DNA from 2 places in the Synechococcus sp. BS56D genome. Region 1 is predicted to be linked to the other one. Evidence: predicted binding sites of a transcription regulator. Region 1 holds the regulator's gene; the other holds the start of a gene.
The links. Region 1 encodes HrcA, which represses chaperone genes, less so after heat shock. Its sites were predicted from a motif close to TTAGCACTCNNNNNNNNNGAGTGCTAA; they were not measured.

Region 1 (4,307 bases):
TGTTCGGCACGGGCTGCTCGATCCACGGAGGCGTGGTGCCAAGCGATGTTGGTGGATGCGCCCTGGTTGGTGAGCTGGCCATAGGTAGGCGAGGCAGACATGGGCGGCAGGCAGATCCGGTTGGCTCGCCATTCTCCATCAGCCCGTTAGTGCTCCCTCAGCGGCGTCAGCCGCCGGCGCGTTTCGGCCGGTAACCCTCTTGGCTGAGCAGCTCGAGGACCACGTCCACCTGATCCCCCTGTAGTTCCACCACGCCATCTTTCGCTGTGCCGCCACTGCCGATCCGGCCCTTGAGTTTTTTGAGCAGAGCCTTGAAGCCGGTGGCATCCAGTTCAAGACCACGAATCACCGTGACGGTTTTGCCGCCCCGACCGCCGCGGGTGGGCTGCACCCGCACCATCTGCTCAGCCTTCGGGGTCGGTGCGGCCGTTGGGCCGGTGGGGCGTTGAAGGCTCTCGGTGCTGCTGAATTCCTGCCAGCCACCCTTCGGCATTGCGATTCCGCGATCTCATCCATCCTGCCGTTTCCGCGCCAGACAGTGAGCCGTCGAGCGAGCCGTCTTTCGGCGACTCGCGGCATCGTGTGTCCGCCTGCTTACGCTGATCCCACGCTTCAGCGGCCGCAGACGCGGTCGGTTGCTCTGTGACCAGCACTCTGCCTTCTCAGCCCACCGATGCGGATCTGGCCGTCAGCGCTAGGCCCACCGATCGCGGACGCTTCGGGCGGTATGGCGGTCAGTACGTGCCTGAAACGTTGATGCCGGCTCTGGCGGAACTGGAGGCCGCCGCTGCTGAGGCCTGGAGGGATCCGGCGTTCACTGCCGAATTAGACCGGCTGTTACGCAATTACGTGGGGCGGGCGACTCCGTTGTATGAGGCCGAACGGCTGACGGCCCATTACCGCCGCGCCGATGGTGGTCCCAGGATTTGGCTCAAGCGGGAAGACCTGAATCACACCGGTGCTCACAAGATCAACAACGCTTTGGGCCAAGCCCTGCTAGCGCTGCGTATGGGCAAAAAACGGGTGATCGCAGAGACGGGTGCCGGTCAGCACGGGGTGGCAACGGCAACGGTTTGTGCCCGTTTCGGCCTGGAGTGCGTTGTCTATATGGGTGCTGAAGACATGCGACGTCAGGCGCTCAATGTGTTCCGCATGCGGCTCCTCGGCGCAACCGTGCAACCGGTGACGGCTGGTACCGCAACGCTTAAGGACGCCACCAGCGAAGCCATTCGAGATTGGGTCACCAACGTGGAGAGCACCCATTACATCCTCGGTTCGGTGGCTGGACCCCACCCTTACCCAATGTTGGTGCGCGATTTCCACGCCGTGATTGGCGAGGAAGCCAAGCGCCAATGTCATGAGGCCTTCGGTCGCTTGCCAGATGTTCTGGTGGCTTGTGTGGGTGGCGGCTCGAATGCCATGGGGCTGTTCCACCCCTTTGTTCAGGACAAAGGCGTGCGCTTGGTTGGTGTGGAGGCTGCTGGTGATGGCGTGGCCACAGGGCGGCATGCGGCCACCATCACCGAAGGACGGGTGGGTGTGCTGCACGGGGCCATGAGCCTGCTGCTGCAGGACAGCGAGGGGCAGGTGCAGGAAGCCCACTCCATCAGCGCCGGTCTCGATTACCCCGGTGTGGGCCCCGAGCACAGCTACCTGCGCGAGATCGGGCGTGCTGAATACGGTGCTGTCACCGATGCGGAGGCCCTGACGGCGCTGCAGCTGGTCAGTCAGCTCGAGGGCATCATCCCTGCGCTGGAAACCGCCCATGCCTTCGCCTGGTTGGAACAGCTCTGCCCGACCTTGCCGGATGGAACGGAAGTGGTGCTCAACTGCAGCGGCCGCGGCGATAAGGATGTGAATACGGTGGCCGAAAAGCTGGGCAAAGCCCTGGGAGGCTGAGGCCTGCCCTCAGCTGAGCAAGCGTTCTAAGGCTCTGGCGACCGAACGGGCTGCAGCTCTGGCGGTCGCATAGGCCATACGCATCGGGCCCACTAGCGCCACCTGGCCTATCCCGTCGGCTCCAGTCCGATAGCTGGCTTGAACCACCGAGAAAGATTGGAGGGCCGCCTCCGGATGTTCGTGCCCGATCCAGACCCCCTGGGGAGCTTGATGATCGCCAGGCACGACGGCTGCCGGTCGTTGGTCGATTAATTCGAGCAGCGGACGCACCAGGCTGCTGTCGTTGAATTCCGGTTGGGCGATCAGACGAGAGACCCCATGCACAAGGGCGCCACTTGCTGCAGGGCGTCGCAGGCGTTGATGGCTGTTGATGGCGTCCTGCAGGGCTCGTCCGCAGGGTTGGAGTTGAAGCGGCAAGCTGTTCCAATCCAGGCTGCCGTCACCGTGCTGTTCCAGCTGATGGCTGGTCCAGTGCTCCATCGCCTCCAGTTGATCGGCTGCTCCATGGGGGAGACGCAGGTTGAGGTGGCTCGCTTGATTGCTGTTTTCCACCAGCATCACCAGCAACCTGTCTCCGCTGCGCACCAGTCGCACCGCCTGAAGGGTTGGCTCCGCTCGCGTCGGTCTCGTGATCAGGCTCATCAGGCCGGTGAAGTCGGTCAGCCGACGTGCCATCTGAAGAAGCAGATCATCGAGGGCTGCCCAGCGGAGGCTCAGCTGGGTGAGCTCCTGTTCGAGATGCTGCGCCGCGACACCGGGTTTCGGCAGTAAGCAGTCCACGTAATGGCGATAGCCACTGGGGCTGGGCACGCGGCCCGCCGAGGTGTGCGGCTGTGTCAGGAGCCCGCGCTGCTCTAGTGCTCCCATCGCTGAGCGAACCGTGGCTGAGCTGGCTTTGAGTCCGAAGCGCTGAACGAGCGTCCTGCTGCCGACCGGCTCGATCGTATCGACGTAGTGATGGACCGTCGCCCGGAGAACCTCCTGTTGTCGGTTGGGGAGGGTCTCCAAGGGTTCTTGCTCAACGTTGCGATCGTACGGGGGCTGAGCGGTCACCCCGCCGGTTCTGTCATGAACCCCTCAGCAGGAGGGAGCAGCCAGGGGTGATCAGTATCGAGGGACCCTCGGGTCCACGGTCACACTCCAGGCATCGATCCCACCGCTCAGGTTCCAGACGGAGCGGTGGGGATCTCTGGACAGAAGCCAGCAGCCGAAGTGCCAGCTGCGGACGCCGGCATGGCAGATCACCACAAGGGCCTCCACTCCTGCGAGCTTGGTCTCGAGCTCCGCCATCCATTGCTCTGATTCGCTCAGGGGCAGATGGAGCACCGGACTTGGGAAGGGGGCGATGGCCAGTTCGCTGTGTTCCCGCACATCCACCAGTAGGGGGGGTGAGGCCTCCTGGAGCCAGTGATGGAGATCGCTGGCCGTGAGGGGCTTCGGAGCCCCGGTTTCGATGTCGTTGCTCATTGTTTGATTCTGCAAGCCCCTGGCATCGGACGCTGGATGGATAAAGATGACGGGAGGTGCCCCGTTGCCGGCCCATGAAGGCCCGCTCTTTTCTGCTCGCTGTTGTCCTTGCGGTTGTGCTCCTGTTGGGAGCCGCTGCAGCCTTGTGGTGGTCGATGGTGCAGCAGAGTCCGCTGCGCTTGGCCGAGCAGCCCCTTGAGCTGCCTCGAGCGGCGCGCTTTGTGCCCAGGCAGTCGGCCCTGAGCCTGCATTGGTTGGTGGATCCGGGGCGGCTTCCGGCCTATGCCCAAGCGGTGGCCCCTACACGCCAGCGGCGATCCGCTCGCGAGGGGATGGAGCAGCTTCGTGATGGCGCCTTCGCCTTGGCAGGACTTGATTACACCTCTGAATTGGCGGATTGGCTCGGCCCTCAGGTGAGCCTGGCGCTGCTGGAACCGGCTGGTGCTGAAGGGGCGATGGGATGGGTGCTGGCCCTGGCCAGCCGCGATGACGATGGTGCCCGGCGCTTTCTGCAGCGCTTTTGGCAGACCCGCAGCCTGGCTGGCACGGATCTCCAGATCAGCCGTTACCGAGGTATTGGCGTGATCAGCGGTCGCGGGGCCTTGCTGGGACGTGATCCACAGCCCCTGGCCACGGCACTGATTGACGATGACCTGCTCCTTCTGGCCTCAGGTCGTGGGGTGCTGGAGCAGGCCCTTGATGGATCCCAGCTTGATGAACTCCATCAGCTCGGTGATCAGGAGCTCAGCCGACAGCTGCGGCAGCTGGGCCATGGTGTCGCCTTGTTGACGGCCAGTCCGGCGGCCATGGAAACCTGGCTTGGTTTCCCTGCGGCACTGTCCCAGCGAAAGGATCTTGAGGGCCTGGTGGCGGCCTTGGTTCCCGAGCGTGCCGATTTGCAGTTGGAGGGCCGTTTGCGTTTCCGCTCGTCAGTCATCCGG
Region 2 (4,307 bases), on a different contig from region 1:
CTGCAGCGTTCACCAGAACCGTGACGTCATCAGCTTCCACTTCGGCGAATCCGCCCATCAGAGCGATGGATTGCCAACCATTGGTGCTGCGCACCCGAAGCACGCCCACATCCAGAGCGGCCAGGAGGGACACGTGTCCAGGAAGGATGCCGAGCTGGCCGGTGGTGCTGGGGAGGATCACCTCATCAGCACTGCCATCAAAGACGCTCTGGTCGGGGGCCAGCACGCGAAGGGTGAGGGACATGAACCTTGGTTCGGAGGGGAGAACGGACGACTTTGAGCAAGTGATTGGGGGGTGCTCAAGACACCCCCCTCAGAATCACTTGGATTCGGCGTTGATCTTCTCGGCCTTGGCCTTCGCTTCCTCGATGTTGCCCACCAGGTAGAAGGCCTGCTCGGGCAGGTGATCAAGTTCACCAGCAAGAATCTGGTTGAAGCCGGAGATCGTTTCCTCGAGCTTCACATACTTGCCGGGCATGCCGGTGAAGATCTCAGCCACGAAGAATGGCTGGGACAGGAACTTCTCGATCTTGCGGGCACGATCCACGGTCTGACGGTCATCTTCAGAGAGTTCGTCGAGGCCGAGAATGGCGATGATGTCTTGAAGCTCCTTGTAGCGCTGCAGAGTGGACTGGACAGCGCGGGCGGTGCGGTAGTGCTCATCGCCGACAACCGCGGGCTGGAGCATGGTGCTGGTGGAATCCAGGGGATCCACAGCCGGATAAATGCCCTTAGAGGCCAAGGCACGGTTGAGAACCGTGGTGGCGTCGAGGTGGGCGAAGGTGGTGGCGGGAGCTGGGTCGGTGAGGTCGTCGGCAGGGACGTAGACGGCCTGAATCGAGGTGATTGAACCTTCGACGGTGGAAGCAACACGTTCCTGCAGGGCGCCCACATCGGTGCCCAGAGTCGGCTGGTAGCCCACAGCGGAGGGCATGCGGCCCAGCAGAGCAGACACTTCAGAGCCGGCCTGCACGAAGCGGAAGATGTTGTCGACGAACAGCAGAACGTCTTGCTTGTTCACATCGCGGAAGTGCTCAGCCATGGTCAGAGCCGAGAGGCCCACGCGCATGCGTGCGCCGGGGGGCTCGTTCATCTGGCCATAGCAAAGGGCCACCTTCGACTTGGAGAGGTCCTCGGAGTTGATCACCCCGGACTCCTTGAACTCCTCATAGAGGTCATTGCCCTCACGGGTGCGCTCACCCACGCCACCGAACACGGACACACCGCCGTGCTCCTTGGCGATGTTGTTGATCAGTTCCTGGATCAGCACGGTCTTGCCGACGCCGGCACCACCGAACAGTCCCACCTTGCCGCCCTGGCGATAGGGAGCCAGGAGGTCGATCACCTTGATGCCGGTCTCGAACACCTTGGGCTTGGTTTCCAGCTCTGTGAGCTTGGGAGCTTCCCGGTGGATCGGAGCCGTGGCAGTGGCGTTCACGGGACCCTGCTCATCGACAGGTTCACCAAGCACGTTGAAGATGCGGCCGAGGGTTGCTTCGCCAACGGGAACGGAGATGGCAGCGCCGGTATCAACGGCTTCCATGCCGCGAACGAGTCCATCAGTACCGCTCATGGCGACGGCGCGAACGCGGTGGTCACCGAGGAGCTGCTGAACTTCAGCGGTCAGGGCGATTTTCTCACCGGTGGTGTTGGTGCCTTCGATCCGCAGAGCGTTGAGGATCTTGGGCAGTTTGCCGGCCGGGAATTCCACATCCAGAACCGGGCCGATCACCTGACGGACAACACCCTTGGTACCGGCGGAGGCGGGAGCAGCAGCGGCCATAAGAAAGGAGGAGTTTGAGGGAACGATGGACACAGACAGGCCCGGAGGCATTCCCTTCCTGAGCGGCGCAACCATACCACCGCAATGGCGGCCTCAGGAGGGGTTCGGTCAACCGCACGCCGGGTGGCTAGCGGGGGCAGTCGTCCAGGCCATAGGTTGGCACTCGTCGACCTTGAGTGCTAGCTCGTGTCGATGTGTGGCGCTTCGCGTCCCCTGTCCCTGCTTTCGCATTCACCCATGGCAGCTGTTTCCCTCAGCGTCTCCACCGTTAAGCCCCTTGGAGACCGCGTCTTCGTCAAAGTTTCCGAGTCCGAGGAAAAAACCGCCGGCGGCATCCTTCTCCCTGACACCGCCAAGGAAAAGCCCCAGGTGGGCGAGGTGGTCCAGGTGGGTCCCGGTAAGCGCAATGACGACGGCTCCCGCCAGGCTCCTGAAGTCGGCGTTGGCGACAAGGTGCTCTACAGCAAGTACGCCGGTACCGACATCAAGCTCGGTGGTGATGAGTTCGTGCTTCTCTCCGAGAAGGACATCCTCGCGATTGTGAACTGAGCGTTCCCAAGCCTCCTGGCCTCAGCGCCCACGTGCTGAGTTCAGTTTCGATTGATCGTTTCCACTTTTATCTTTCTCCCTGCCTCCCATGGCCAAGCGCATCATCTACAACGAGCAGGCTCGCCGCGCTCTGGAAAAGGGCATCGACATCCTTGCGGAGTCCGTTGCTGTCACCCTCGGTCCCAAGGGCCGCAACGTCGTTCTTGAGAAGAAGTTCGGCGCTCCTCAGATCATCAATGACGGTGTCACCATCGCCAAAGAGATCGAGCTCGAGGACCACATCGAGAACACCGGCGTTGCTCTGATCCGTCAGGCTGCCTCCAAGACCAATGACGCCGCCGGTGACGGCACCACCACTGCCACCGTCCTGGCACACGCCATGGTCAAGGCTGGTCTGCGCAACGTGGCCGCCGGCGCCAATGCGATCACCCTCAAGAAGGGCATCGACAAGGCTGCTGAATTCCTGGTCGGCAAGATCAAGGAGCACGCCAAGCCGATCAGCGACAGCAACGCCATAGCTCAGGTGGGCACCATCTCCGCCGGCAACGACGAAGAAGTGGGTCGGATGATCGCCGATGCCATGGACAAGGTTGGCAAGGAAGGGGTCATCTCCCTCGAGGAAGGCAAGTCGATGACCACCGAACTGGAGGTCACCGAGGGCATGCGTTTCGACAAGGGCTACATCTCCCCCTACTTCGCCACCGACACCGAGCGGATGGAAGCGGTGCTCGAGGAGCCCTATATCCTCCTGACCGACAAGAAGATCGGCCTGGTGCAGGACCTGGTGCCCGTGCTTGAGCAGATCGCTCGCACCGGTAAGCCTCTGCTGATCATCGCTGAGGACATCGAAAAGGAGGCCCTGGCCACCCTCGTGGTGAACCGCCTGCGTGGTGTGCTCAACGTGGCTGCTGTGAAGGCCCCTGGCTTCGGCGACCGCCGCAAGGCCATGCTCGAGGACATCGCCGTTCTCACCAACGGTCAGCTGATCACCGAGGACGCCGGCCTCAAGCTGGAGAACGCCAAGCTGGAGATGCTGGGCACCGCTCGCCGCATCACCATCAACAAGGACACCACCACCATCGTGGCCGAAGGCAACGAAGTGGCAGTGAAGGCCCGCTGCGAGCAGATCCGCAAGCAGATGGACGAAACCGACTCCACCTATGACAAGGAGAAGCTGCAGGAGCGTCTCGCCAAGCTGAGCGGTGGCGTGGCTGTGGTCAAGGTGGGTGCTGCCACCGAGACCGAGATGAAGGACAAGAAGCTGCGTCTGGAAGATGCCATCAACGCCACGAAGGCGGCCGTTGAAGAAGGCATCGTCCCCGGTGGAGGCACCACCCTGGCTCACCTGGCTCCTGCTCTAGAGCAGTGGGCATCTGGCAGCCTCAGCGGCGAGGAGCTGATCGGTGCCAACATCGTGGCCGCGGCCCTGACCGCTCCCTTGATGCGCATCGCTGAAAATGCAGGTGTGAACGGTGCTGTGGTCGCTGAGAACGTGAAGGCCAAGTCCTTCAACGAGGGCTACAACGCAGCCAACGGCGAGTATGTCGACATGCTCGCTGCTGGCATCGTTGATCCCGCCAAGGTGACCCGATCTGGTCTGCAGAACGCTGCCTCCATCGCTGGCATGGTTCTGACCACCGAGTGCATCGTGGCCGATCTGCCCGAGAAGAAGGAAGCAGCTCCTGCCGGAGGCGGCATGGGCGGCGGCGACTTCGACTACTGATCGACGGCTCCGCAAGGAGCAACGGTTCACCCCCGCTGCGGCGGGGGTTTTTTCATGCTCTGAGGATGTCCCCATGCATGAACGTCTCCCTCAAGATGCCCCCAACTGTTCATAGCGAACATTCGAGGGGGCCGTGCTCTGAAACGGTATCGCTGGTAACCGTTTCAACTTGTGCTGCAGTCCCGTTTCAGGCGTCTGCTGATTGCTGCTCTCTGCGTTCCGGCGCTGCAGGTAATCAGTGCCGCCCTTTTG

Region 2: the regulator HrcA is predicted to act here: its motif matches at 1,940-1,966, upstream of groES (co-chaperone GroES).

What each region holds. Positions count from the first base shown of each region.
Region 1 is NZ_PHQU01000002.1:97,580-101,886, reverse strand. It holds gene cysC (adenylyl-sulfate kinase) at 1-101, opposite strand, end outside; gene CWE17_RS03155 (translation initiation factor) at 167-493, opposite strand; gene trpB (tryptophan synthase subunit beta) at 643-1,899, shown strand; gene CWE17_RS03145 (heat-inducible transcriptional repressor HrcA) at 1,909-2,907, opposite strand; gene CWE17_RS03140 (rhodanese-like domain-containing protein) at 3,004-3,366, opposite strand; gene CWE17_RS03135 (DUF3352 domain-containing protein) at 3,441-4,307, shown strand, end outside.
Region 2 is NZ_PHQU01000006.1:167,588-171,894, forward strand. It holds gene atpC (ATP synthase F1 subunit epsilon) at 1-244, opposite strand, end outside; gene atpD (F0F1 ATP synthase subunit beta) at 320-1,783, opposite strand; gene groES (co-chaperone GroES) at 2,021-2,332, shown strand; gene groL (chaperonin GroEL) at 2,421-4,055, shown strand; gene CWE17_RS10290 (ammonium transporter) at 4,227-4,307, shown strand, end outside.